One region of the Marinobacter sp. C1S70 genome, then DNA from elsewhere that is predicted to be linked to it. Evidence: predicted binding sites of a transcription regulator. Region 1 holds the regulator's gene; the other holds the start of a gene.
The links. Region 1 encodes sigma-54, which starts transcription at its own class of promoters, with help from an activator protein. Its sites were predicted from a motif close to ANTGGCATNNANNTTGCTNT; they were not measured.
Positions count from the first base shown of each region.

Region 2: the regulator sigma-54 is predicted to act here: its motif matches at 1,089-1,108, upstream of glnA (glutamate--ammonia ligase).

Region 1 is NZ_AXBW01000027.1:9,069-15,552, reverse strand. Features, by position in the region: gene mgtE (magnesium transporter) at 1-101, opposite strand, end outside; gene Q669_RS09055 (HPr family phosphocarrier protein) at 193-462, opposite strand; gene rapZ (RNase adapter RapZ) at 469-1,353, opposite strand; gene ptsN (PTS IIA-like nitrogen regulatory protein PtsN) at 1,408-1,878, opposite strand; gene hpf (ribosome hibernation promoting factor) at 1,967-2,275, opposite strand; gene Q669_RS09035 (RNA polymerase factor sigma-54) at 2,349-3,878, opposite strand; gene lptB (LPS export ABC transporter ATP-binding protein) at 4,067-4,792, opposite strand; gene lptA (lipopolysaccharide transport periplasmic protein LptA) at 4,770-5,336, opposite strand; gene lptC (LPS export ABC transporter periplasmic protein LptC) at 5,320-5,919, opposite strand; gene Q669_RS09015 (KdsC family phosphatase) at 5,916-6,484, opposite strand, start outside.
Region 2 is NZ_AXBW01000028.1:35,131-41,614, reverse strand. Features, by position in the region: gene typA (translational GTPase TypA) at 1-849, opposite strand, end outside; gene glnA (glutamate--ammonia ligase) at 1,243-2,646, shown strand; gene Q669_RS09390 (DUF4124 domain-containing protein) at 2,843-3,367, shown strand; gene glnL (nitrogen regulation protein NR(II)) at 3,611-4,711, shown strand; gene ntrC (nitrogen regulation protein NR(I)) at 4,708-6,141, shown strand; gene Q669_RS09375 (DUF6701 domain-containing protein) at 6,161-6,484, opposite strand, start outside.

The sequences.
Region 1 (6,484 bases):
TTCAGAATGCGGGCCACCTGCTTGAGGGCACCACTGTCCAGCGCTTCACTGAGTGAGCGAAGGCGTTGGCGGGCCTGGCTTTTTTCCAGAATGTCGGTCATTGAACCACCTGCGATCAGAAAACCTTTGCATTATAGCGGAGTTAGGTGGCACACGTGAGAAAGGATTGTAGGTGAATGACGAAACCGGAGGTTATTCCCCTTCACCAAAATAATCGTCAATCAGGGCAGTCAATGCGTCGATGGCATCCTGTTCGTCCGGGCCATCGGCAACCAGTTCCACTTCGGTGCCCTGGCTGGCAGCCAGCATCATCACCTGCATGATGTTCTTGGCGTCTACGTCCCGGCCTTTGCCCCGGATTCGTACCTTGCTGTCAAAGTTCGAAGCGGTGGCCACAAGCTTTGCTGTAGCCCGTGCATGCAGACCGAGTTTGTTGATGATGGTGATGGGGCGGCAAATCATAGGCGCTCAGATTTCTCCCCGGGCTTGAAGGTGTGGCAGTTCGGTGTGGCGCACCTGCACATTACGGTAATGATCGCGGAAATAGCGCCCGAGCTGCTCACACACATAAACGGAGCGGTGCTGGCCACCGGTGCAACCGATGGAAATGGTCATGTAACTACGATTGCTGTCGGCAAACGAGGGCAGCCAGGTATTCAGGAAGCCCGTGACGTCATTCACCATCTGACGGGTCAGCGGTTCCCGTTCCAGAAATTCGATGACCGGCTGATCAACGCCGGTGTGTTTGCGCAGGCTGGTGTCCCAGTATGGATTGGGCAGGCAGCGTACGTCGAAGACATAGTCTGAATCCACCGGCACGCCGTGCTTGAAGCCAAAGGACTGGAACAGCAGTGCCAGTTCCTGATCCTTGCGGCCGGCCACGCGCTGCTTGATCATGTCGCGTAGCTCGTACATGGAGAGCCCGGTCGTGTTGACGTAAAGATCGGCCAGCTTTGACAGGGGTTCCAGCAATTGCTTTTCGTTGGTGATTGCCTCCCGCAGAGACGTCTTGTCATCGCTCAGTGGATGCTTGCGGCGGGTTGCGTGAAAGCGTTGCAGCAGTGACTGTTCGTCGGCATCCAGGAAAATGATTTCAACCTCGACACCGGTCTGCTTCAGTTGCTGGTAAATGGTTTCAAAATTGGCCAGCTCGGCGGACAGGTTACGGGCATCAATACTGACGGCCATTTTTTTCAGCCGGCCGGGCGCTTCCTGAGTGGCCGCCTCTCGGGTCAGCGGGAACAGCAAGCCAATGGGCAGGTTGTCGATGCAGTAGAATCCCAGGTCTTCCAGCACATGCAGGGCCGTACTCTTGCCGGAACCGGATCGGCCACTGACGATAATCAGCTTCATGGGACTGTTTCTCCTTCAATCTGCCTGGCAGCCTGTCCAGATATCAGGCTGATCTCAGTGATTACTCTCCGCCATACGCTGGTAAAGGGTCGCGGGATCTTCACTCTGGCGCAGCCGGGCGCAGAAAGTGCTGTCATTGAAGCGCTCCGCCAGCTGGCTCAGTAATTCCAGGTGTTCACTGGTGGCTTCTTTGGGGACGATCAGTGCAAACACGAGATCTACCGGCTGGTTATCGATAGCATCAAAGTCTACCGGTTCCTCCAGAGTCATCAGCACGCCGATGACGCGGTCCAGGCCTTCCAGTCGGCAGTGGGGGATGGCAATACCCTCACCGATACCGGTGCTGCCCAGCCGTTCGCGGGAGACCAGATTGTTGAAGATCTGGGTGTCGCTGAGGATTTCATCCTGAAAGTGAATCCGTTCAGCGATGAACTCCAGCACACGTTTCTTGCTTGAGGCCGGCACCTTACAGAGGGTCAGTTCAGGGGCAAGAATATTGTCGATGGTCAGGGATGGCTCGCTCATGGATCGACTGCATGTCCGTAAAAAAAAGGCTGCGGCCGGTTAGCCCCGCCGCAGCTCGTTTCATGAAACACCCGGTAAGGTTCGCGCTTCAGCGACCGCCGTTACCGTGCATCCGGTCTACGTTCTTTTCCTTGTGCTTGAGGATCTGACGGTCCAGCTTGTCGACCAGAGCGTCGATTGCGGCGTACATGTCCTCATTTTCTGCCTTTGCGTGAATCTCACCACCAATCACGTGCAGCGTGGCTTCCGCCATCTGGCGCACCTTCTCGACCTCCAGGGTGACCTGGCAGTTACTGATGTGGTCGAAGTGACGCTCCAGCTTCTCGAACTTGGTGTTGACGTAATCCTTCAGAGCGGGAGTCAGTTCTACGTGATGGCCTGAAATGTTGAGTTGCATAGGCGTCTCCTGTTGTCATACTGCCGGCGTGCTTGCCGGCTTGCGTGCCAGTGCATCTTGCACCGGCGAAAGTTTAAACCAGGCGTTTTCGTTCGTTCGAGGGAGGAATATGCATGGCCTCCCGGTATTTGGCCACGGTACGCCGCGCCACGTTGATTCCCTGTTCCCCTAGCATGGCTGCAATTTTGCTATCGCTCAATGGCTTTTTCGGGGTTTCCTCGGCAATCAGCTTCTTGATCATCGCCCGGATGGCTGTAGACGAGCATTCGCCGCCCTCGGCGGTGCTGACGTGGCTGGAGAAAAAGTACTTCAGCTCAAAAATACCGCGGGGCGTGTGCATGTACTTCTGGGTGGTAACCCGGGAAATCGTGGACTCGTGCATTTCCACCGCCTGGGCAATGTCAGACAGGATCAGAGGCTTCATGGCTTCTTCGCCCTGATCCAGGAACCCTTGCTGGTGTTCAACGATGCGGGTGGCCACTTTCAGCAGGGTTTCATTCCGGCTTTGCAGGCTCTTGATAAACCATTTCGCTTCTTGCAGCTGGTCGCGCAGGTAGGTGTTATCGGCACTGCTGTCAGCCCGGCGGATCAGTGACGCGTAGCTGGCATTCACCCGGATACGCGGAGCGATTTCCGGGTTGAGTTCAACCCGCCAGCGGCCTTCGTGTTTGCGTACGATAACGTCCGGGATAACGTAATCCGGTTCGGCCCGGTCCACGACATCGCCAGGGCGAGGGTTCAGGCTGGTGATCAGGGCCAGTACCTGTTTCAGCTGGTCTTCCTTGAGCCGGCTGCGGCGTAACAGTTGCGCGTAGTCCCGGTTGCCAAGCAGGTGCAGGAACTGGGTAACCACCAGTCTCGCCTGGCGCAGCCAGGGGGTATCCGGTGGCAGCTGGTTGAGCTGAATCAGCAGGCATTCCTGGAGATCCCGAGCGAACACGCCGGGCGGGTCGAAGTGTTGCAGGCGGTGGAGTACCGCTTCCACTTCGTCCAGTTCCAACGGGTCTTCTTCGGTTTCGTCCAGCAGGCCTGCGTGAATGTCCTCAATGTCAGACGTCAGGTAGCCGCGCTCATCCACAGCATCCAGCAGCGCGTGGGCAATGGCCTGATCCCGCTCGCTCAGAGGCGTCAGGTTCAGCTGCCACTCGAGGTGATCCTGCAGGGTTTCGGTAGGCGAGTTCCGGGTTTCGAAATCCGATTCGTGCTCGTCTTCGCCTTTGCTGGCCGGAGCCGGGGCAGACTGGTAGATGTCGTCCCAGGCGGTATCCACTGGCAGATCATCGGGAATGTTGTCCGGAATATCGTTCTCGGACGACCAGTCAGGGCCGTTCTCGGTTTCGTCCCAGTCCGGGCTCGCGTCCTGGTGGCTGTCGTCCTGGTTGGCCTCAGAGCTGGAAGCTTCACTGTGCTCGTGCTCTTCGCGCTCGTCGCCTTCAGGGTGCTCATCGTCCTCTGAGGTTTCCAGCATTGGGTTGGATTCCAGCGCCTGCTGGATTTCCTGCTGGAGATCGAGGGTAGAAAGCTGTAGCAGGCGTATGGCCTGCTGCAGCTGGGGCGTCATGGTCAGACTCTGGCCCAGCTTAAGCTGTAATGAGGCTTTCATAACCATGGCTCAAGATCCATAACTCGTGGGCATCCCGGTTGTTGCTTTGCCGGCGCACAGGCCGAAAAAAATGTTGTACGCTGGTTACTTGCCATTGTCTGTGAACAGTATAAGCAAGTTTTTTGCCGAGTTTACTTGCTACAGATCATCAAAACAATCAGACCTCGGATAAACCCAGTTTTATCAGGTCAGAGCCGGAACTCATCACCCAGATATACTTCTTTCACCTGCTGGTTTGCCAGAATGGCTTCGGCATTGCCGGAGGCGATGATGTGGCCGCCGGAAACGATGTAGGCATTCTCGCAGATGTCGAGGGTTTCCCGAACGTTATGGTCGGTAATCAATACGCCAATGCCTTTATCCCGCAGGTGCCGGATAATGTGCTTGATGTCACTGACGGAGATAGGGTCTACGCCCGCGAAGGGTTCGTCCAGCAGGATAAACGCGGGCTCCATGGCCAGCGCCCGGGCGATTTCAACCCTGCGGCGTTCGCCGCCGGATAGCGCCATACCCACGCTGTCACGGATGTGAGTAATATGAAACTCTTCCAGCAACTCTTCCAGCTTGGCCTCCCGTTCCGCCCGACTCATGCCTTTGCGGGTTTCGAGGATGGCCATGATGTTGTCCCGCACGGTCAGTTTGCGAAACACGGAGGCCTCCTGGGGCAGGTAACCGATGCCCTTGCGGGCGCGCCCATGCATTGGCAGCGGGGTGATGTCCTGGGTGTCGATGGTGATCCGGCCGTGATCCGCAGGCACCAGGCCCACGATCATGTAGAAGCAGGTGGTCTTGCCGGCGCCGTTGGGGCCGAGCAGGCCGACAATCTCGCCGGAGCGAATTTCCAGAGAAACGTCCAGCACCACTTTTTTCTGCTTGTAGCTTTTTGCCAGATTACTGGCCCTGAGAACTGCCATCCGAACCTTTCCCGTCACTGGATTGAGCTGAATTACGAGGCTGAATCACCATTTCCACCCGGCCGGAGCCGCCGTCGGATGGCGTGCCGCCTTCCGCAGTAACAACGCGGCGAACAGTGTCGTAGTGGATGACGTCGCCCCGGAATACGTTGCCGTCTTGTTCAATAACGGCCTGGCGTTCAAAAATAACCAGGTTTTCATCGCCAGACCAGGTGATGTTCAGGGCCTTGGCATCGGTCGTGCCTTCGCCTTCCTGGCCGGGTTGCCGGTAATGGGCGGGGTTGCCGGCGGCTTCAATCCGGCTGACACCCTGTTGGTTGCGGTAAAGTACCACCCGATCCGCGTCCAGCCGGGTTTCGCCCTGAATCAGTTCGACAGCGCCGGTGTAAACGGCCGTTCCGGCGCTTTCATCCAGACGGGCCGAATCTGCACTGACCTTTATGGGGATATCGGAATCCAGGTTGAATGCCGATGCCGGGCCGGCCAGCAATGCCATGGCCAGAATCACTGGCCGGCAGAAAGATCGTTTACCTGACGGTTTCATATTGTCCCTCTACCCGGGAGTTGAGTTCGAGAATGCGTTCGTTGATCCAGGCTTTCATACCGGTGGAGCGGGTGACGCCGAAAGGCTCGGTGATGGTCACCGGCTGGTCGGTGTAGACGGTGCCGTTGCTGTTGTCCAGGGTCAGTGCCTCGGTCTCCAGAACGGCTTCGCGGCCTTCGGACTGTCGGGTCAATTGGACGTTCCCCGTAAGTTCCAGCTTTTCATTGTTCTGCTGAAGGCTACCTTCATTGGACTCAATGAGCCAAGGGTCGGGGCTGCCCTCACTGAAAAGCCGGGCTATCGGCGTATCCAGATGAGCCGTGCCGGTTGCTTCAAACTGCTCAATTCTGGGGCTTTTGAGATCAATCTGGAGGTTCCCTTGCTCATCCCAGGCGCGGTATTGGCCGCCGATCACAAAGCCGTCGGGCTCTGCGGGCCCCCGTAGTTCGCTGGCGGCATTCCGCGAACTGACAGGCTCGTCACTTTGCCACAGCAGAAAAACGGTTGCTGTTACGGTGGCGGCAAGGGCCAGGGCTGTAATCCGCCGTTTGCCACGATCGCCGAAAAGCCGCTCGGTGATCATGCTGGCTCGTCCAGATAGGGGGCAAGAGTGTTGTCCAGATGCCCTTGAGCCCAGAGCAGGAGATCGCAGGCCTCGCGCACAGCGCCCTGTCCACCGTGGCTGCGGGTACAGTAGTCGGCGTGTTGCTGAACCAGCCAGTAGCCGTTGGGTACCGTGATGCCAAGGCCGGCAAAACGCAGCGCAGGCAGGTCGGGCAGGTCGTCGCCCATATAGGCAATCTGTTCCGGCTTAAGGTTCATATCCCGGATCAATTCCAGCAATGCGATTTTTTTGTCTTCGCGACCCTGCATCAGGTGCGGGATGCCCAGATCCGACATCCGCTTTTCCGTGAGGGGCGAGCGCCGTCCGGTAATCACCGCCACGGTGATGCCTGCCTGCATCAGTTGTTTCAGGCCCAGGCCGTCAAGAATGTTGAAGGCCTTGAGTTCATCGCCGCTGGCACTGAAATAGAGGCGGCCATCGCTCATAATGCCGTCCACGTCCAGGGCGATCAGGCGAATGTCCGAGGCTTTGGCCTTCAGGGCTGCGTCCCAGTGGGTTTGTAACGGATGCGCTGTCTGAGTCA
Region 2 (6,484 bases), on a different contig from region 1:
GAACAGCTGGTCCAGACCACTCACGCACACAATGTCGCCAGCCTGGGCTTCCTCAACTTCCACACGCTGCAGGCCAGAGTGGCCCATGATCTTCAGGATACGACCGTTACGCTTCTTGCCGTCGGCACCGATAGCCACCACCGGGGTGTTGGTCTTCACTTTACCTCGCATAATGCGACCGATACCGATAACACCCAGGAAACTGTTGTAGTCCAACTGGGAGATCTGCATCTGGAACGGGCCATCCAGATCAACCGAAGGCGCTGGCACATGATCAACAATGGCCTGGAACACAGCGTCCATGTTGTCGTCCAGATTCTCATGATCCATGCCGGCGATGCCGTTCAGCGCACTGGCATAGACTATCGGGAAGTCGAGCTGTTCATCGGTGGCACCAAGGTTGTCGAACAGGTCAAACACCTGATCCACCACCCAATCCGGGCGGGCACCCGGACGGTCAATTTTGTTCACGACCACAATCGGGTTCAGGCCCGCTGCGAAAGCTTTCTGAGTCACGAAACGGGTTTGCGGCATGGGGCCGTCGATGGAATCCACCACCAGCAGCACACTGTCCACCATACTCATTACACGCTCTACTTCACCACCAAAGTCAGCGTGGCCCGGGGTGTCTACGATATTGATGTCGTAGTCTTTCCATTTTAGAGCAGTGTTTTTTGCCAGAATGGTAATGCCACGTTCTTTTTCCTGGTCGTTGGAGTCCATTACACGCTCGTTTTCGAGCTCTTTCCGATCCAGCGTGCCAGACTGGCGCAGCAGCTGGTCAACCAGGGTGGTCTTGCCATGGTCAACGTGGGCAATAATGGCAACGTTTCTAAGCTTATCAATCACAACGGGTATCCTGAAGAAATTAGCGGCGCGCAGTATATCGAAAAGTCCATGGCGATAATATGAAGATTAGTGCCTAATATGTAACCAATCGGGGCTTGCACCATAATTATGCGTTATCAGAGAACTTGCACCACCATGGTGCACTGCAGTGGTGCAATAAGCATGGTCTTCGGCCAGAAAGCTGCGCCACATTAGCCCGAAAGCCTTGTCGCTGCGCTGTTCTGGCGCAGCCGACAAAAACTGGCAAGCCGATTGCTTATGCCAAAGCAGCCGCATAGTGAAGGTAAGGACCACAAGCTTCTGGTAAGCTTCCCTGACCTGAAAAAAGATCGGGCCTCAGAACACTGAACGATCCGGCACAACGAACATGTAAAACCTTACGGAGCATGCACAATGTCCAAGACGATTGATTTGATCAAAGAACACGAAGTCAAGTGGATTGACCTGCGTTTCACCGACAGCCGTGGTAAAGAGCAGCACGTAACCCTGCCCGCCACCGAGGCGGACGAAGACTTTTTCGCTGACGGCAAGATGTTCGACGGCTCCTCCATTGCCGGCTGGAAAGGCATCAACGAATCCGACATGATCCTGATGCCGGACGACGAAACCGCCGTTCTGGACCCGTTCACCGAAGAAACCACCGTCAACATCACCTGCAACATTGTAGAGCCTTCTACCATGCAGGGTTATGAGCGCGATCCCCGTTCTGTTGCCCGTCGCGCCGAAGAATACCTGAAGTCCACCGGCATCGCTGATGGCGCTCTGTTCGGCCCGGAGCCTGAGTTCTTCGTGTTCGATTCCGTCAAATGGAACGTGGACATGCAAGGCGCTTCTTACCACATCCATTCTGAAGAAGCCGCGTGGGTTTCCGGTGAAGACTTTGACCGCAACAACATTGGCCACCGCCCGGGCGTAAAAGGCGGCTACTTCCCGGTTCCGCCGGTCGACAGCCTGCACGACCTGCGTGGTGCCATGTGTGCCGCCATGGAATCCATGGGCCTGGAAATTGAAGTTCACCACCACGAAGTGGGCACCGCTGGCCAGTGTGAAATCGGTGTTGGCGCCAACACCCTGACCCGCAAAGCAGACGAAGTTCAGATCCTGAAGTACTGCGTGCACAACGTAGCTCACGCCTACGGCAAGACCGCCACCTTCATGCCCAAGCCGGTTGTGGGTGACAACGGCTCCGGTATGCACGTTCATATGTCCCTGAGCAAAGACGGCAAGAACCTGTTTGCCGGCGACAGCTACGCGGGCCTGAGCGAAGCAGCCCTGTACTACATCGGCGGTGTGATCAAGCATGCCAAGGCCATCAACGCCTTCACCAACCCGGCCACCAACAGCTACAAGCGCCTGGTTCCGGGCTATGAAGCACCGGTTATGCTGGCCTACTCTGCCCGTAACCGTTCTGCCTCCATCCGTATTCCGTACGTGAACAGCCCGAAAGCTCGTCGTATTGAAGTGCGCTTCCCGGATCCGGCCGCTAACCCGTACCTGGCCTTTGCTGCCCTGATGATGGCCGGCCTGGACGGTATCCAGAACAAGATCCACCCTGGCGATGCCATGGACAAGGATCTGTATGACCTGCCGAAGGAAGAAGCCCTGAACATTCCGAAGGTTGCCGAGACTCTGTCCGAGGCCCTGGACTGCCTGCAAGCAGACCACGAGTTCCTGACCCGTGGCGGCGTGTTCACCGAAGACATGATCAAAGGCTACATCGACCTGAAGCGTGGCGAAGTCGAGCGTCTGAACATGACCACTCACCCGGTCGAGTTCGATCTGTACTACTCCTGCTAAAGCCCTGCACCAATTCGGTGCAGACTATGCAGACCAGAAGCCCCGCCCCGTGCGGGGCTTTTTTGTGGCCTCAATCCCAGTTCTTAACCAAGACCCACGCCCTTAACGATATGTAACCAAGGAAGCAGGCCACAACATTGAAATGACCTTGCCCGCAATCGATAATCAAAGCAGTTCATTACCACAGGTTATCGCCATGAAAGCACCGTTCGTACTCGCCGCTGGCCTGCTGATGCTGGCTTCGACCACAGCACATAGCGAGGTCTACCGCCACGTTGACGCCTATGGCAACGTCACCTTTTCCGACGAACCCATGGAAGGCGGTGAAGAGGTCCAGGTGAAGCCCGTGACCACCATCACCCTGCCCAAGCCGGAAGCGGTTCAGGAACCCGAACAACTCCGCGAGCGGGTGGAACGTGAGGGCGCAGCCTACCAGGCTGTCTCATTCCAGTATCCGGCCAATGAACAGGCCTTTCACAGCGGCAACGGCAACGTCACTTTCGAGGTTCAAAGTACACCACCGCTGAAGCGGGGCCATAAATTTGAAGTGACCCTGGATGGACAACCGGTCGGGCAAAGCAGCTCAGGCTCAGTAGCCGTCAGCAATATCGACCGGGGCACTCACAATGCGGGCGTTCATATTGTCGATGAAAACGGAGTACGCGTGAAATCCGGCAATTCAATTACCTTCACGATTCACCGCCCATCCGTTCTCAACTAAATCTTATCTGCACCACCATGGTGCAATTGCACCATGTTGTGACCATACTTTGGGCAGCCAAGGGGCAAAATCCGGGCTGCCTGTCGCCTGACCGTTCACTACTGCACCAAGCTACAGCAGCACGCACCGGCCGCTGCGCCCGCTCTGCCCGACCCTTGCCCATTGGCTACCCGACATCACAAAACTGGTTCGCTTTTTGCAGCCACAGGGATACAACCAATGAGTCGAGAACGGAAGCAACGCATGCCATCCCATCCAGTCACCACATCCGGAAGCAGTTACAAGAGCATTCTGGACAGTCTGACAACCGCAGTACTGGTACTTGGCGATGATCTGGCTATCCGTTACCTCAACCCCGCCGCCGAGAGCCTGTTTGAAACCAGTATGACCCGAAGCCATGGCCTCCCCTTACAGGAGGTTCTGGTGGATTCCGAAGATGCCTTGACCACTCTGCATGCCGCAGTGGAGAACGGCCAGTCCTACACCCGCCGGGAAGCTGAATTTGCCTTGATCAGCGGTGCCAGACTGACGGTGGATTACTCGGTGACTCCCATCAGCCTGGACCCGACCGAACTGCTGATCGAGATCCAGCCCCGAGACAGACTCATGCGTATCAGCCGGGAAGAAGACATCATCTCGCAACAGGAGACCACGCGTATCCTGGTGCGGGGCATGGCCCACGAGATCAAGAACCCGCTGGGCGGCATCCGTGGCGCGGCGCAACTGCTGGACCGTGAGCTTTCAGACGACGACCAGCGTGAGTATACCCGTGTGATTATCGACGAGGCGGACCGTCTGCGCAGCCTGGTGGATCGCATGCTCGGCCCGAACAAAGCCCTGAAGATTGCGCCCACCAATATCCACGAAATTCTGGAGCGGGTCCGCACCCTGATTGAAGCCGAAAGCAAAGGCCGGGTTCGCCTGAGACGCGACTACGATCCCAGTATCCCGGAGTTTCCCGGCGACAAAGAGCAACTGATCCAGGCTTTCCTGAACATCGCCCGCAACGCCATGGAGGCGGCGTTCGAAAACGAAGCCGCAAGCGGGCGTTCAGCAACGCCCACCATTACCTTTCGCAGCCGGGCCTTGCGGCAGTTCACCATCGGCCATCGTCGCCACCGGCTGGTGTGCCGGGTCGACATCATCGATAACGGCCCGGGCATCCCGCCGGAGCTGTTGCAGAACATCTTCTACCCCATGATCAGTGGTCGGGCCTTGGGTACCGGACTCGGCCTTTCCATTACCCAAAGCATCATCGGCCAGCATCGGGGGCTGGTGGAGTGCGAGAGTGAGCCCGGAAGAACCGATTTCATCATCTTCCTGCCTCTGGAGGACAGCAAATGAGCCAACCGGCAAACGTCTGGATTATCGACGATGACAGAAGTATTCGATGGGTGCTGGAACGCGCCCTGAGCCAGGCTGGCATGCAACCGCGCGTATTCGACAGCGGCGACAGCATCATGATGCGGCTGGAACACGAGCAGCCGGACGCCATCATCAGCGATATCCGGATGCCAGGCGTGGATGGCATTACCCTGCTCTCCCAGATCGTCGAACTGCATCAGGATGTGCCGGTTATCATCATGACCGCGCACTCGGATCTTGAAAGCGCGGTGACCAGCTACCAGACCGGCGCCTTCGAATACCTCCCCAAACCCTTTGATGTGGATGACGCCGTCGCACTGGTAAAGCGGGCCGTAGCCCACAGCCATGAGAAACGCGCCGCCAGCGAACCACAGGCCGATGCTACACCACGCAATACCGAAATTATCGGTGAAGCCCCGGCCATGCAGGAGGTTTTCCGGGCCATTGGCCGGCTGTCTCACTCCAACATCACCGTACTGATCAACGGTGAGAGCGGCACCGGTAAAGAACTGGTGGCCCAGGCCCTGCACAATCACAGCCCCAGGGCACGAAACCCGTTCATCGCCCTGAACATGGCGGCGATACCGAAAGACCTGATTGAATCCGAATTGTTCGGCCACGAAAAAGGCGCCTTCACCGGCGCCGGTGCCGCCCGCCAGGGCCGCTTTGAACAGGCCAACGGCGGCACCCTGTTTCTCGATGAAATCGGCGACATGCCCGCCGACACCCAGACGCGGCTGCTGCGGGTGCTGGCCGATGGTGAGTTCTACCGGGTGGGCGGCACCACCCCCATCAAGGTGGATGTGCGCATCATCGCCGCAACCCATCAAGACCTGGAAAAACTGGTACAGGCCGGCAACTTTCGGGAAGACCTGTTCCACCGCCTGAATGTGATTCGCGTGCACCTGCCCAAGCTGGCTGAACGCCGCGAAGACATTCCACGCCTGATGCAGCATTTCCTCAAGCGAGCAGCCAAAGAGCTGGCAGTAGAACCCAAGATCCTGCGCCCGGATGCCGAGGAATACCTCACCACCCTGCCCTGGCCCGGTAACGTCCGCCAGCTGGAAAACACCTGCCGCTGGCTGACGGTCATGGCCAGCGGCCGGGAAATCCACATTGATGACCTGCCCCCGGAACTGCTACACCAGGCCGACACCGAGCACGCCGCCACCGGCCTCACCTGGCAGGAAGGGCTGAGAAACTGGGCAGAACAAGAACTGAAGCGCGGCAAGAAAGGCATACTCGATACCGCGGTGCCCGAGTTCGAAAAGATCATGATTGAAACGGCATTGAAGCACACCGGTGGCCGCCGCCGGGATGCCTCCATTCTGCTGGGTTGGGGGCGGAATACGCTGACCCGGAAAATTAATGAGTTGGGGATGGATCAGCCGGAGGGGGAGGAGGATTAAGACCTCCCCTTGGGTTAACTCAGCGCTCTCTCCAATAGATCACTCGATCGTGGCCCCGGTAGACACCAAAAGTTGCAGTCGCAGTCGGGTCATCGAGACTGCCGTCGCCGTCCAGATCATCCTTTTTCCAGTCCTCGACGCCACCCCAGATAAGAGTATCGGTTCCCTCTGAGCCATTGGTCTCCAGCACCAGGGGCCCACCGAGGCCATCCGTAAAGGTGCCGTTGGCCGTCACAAGGTCATGGTGATTGGCGGAGTTGCTGGTAATGTTAGAGGTATTCCAAGGCGTACATCCTGGGCTGTCATCGCTGAGAACAAAGCGGGTACCGTTCCAGTATTCCAT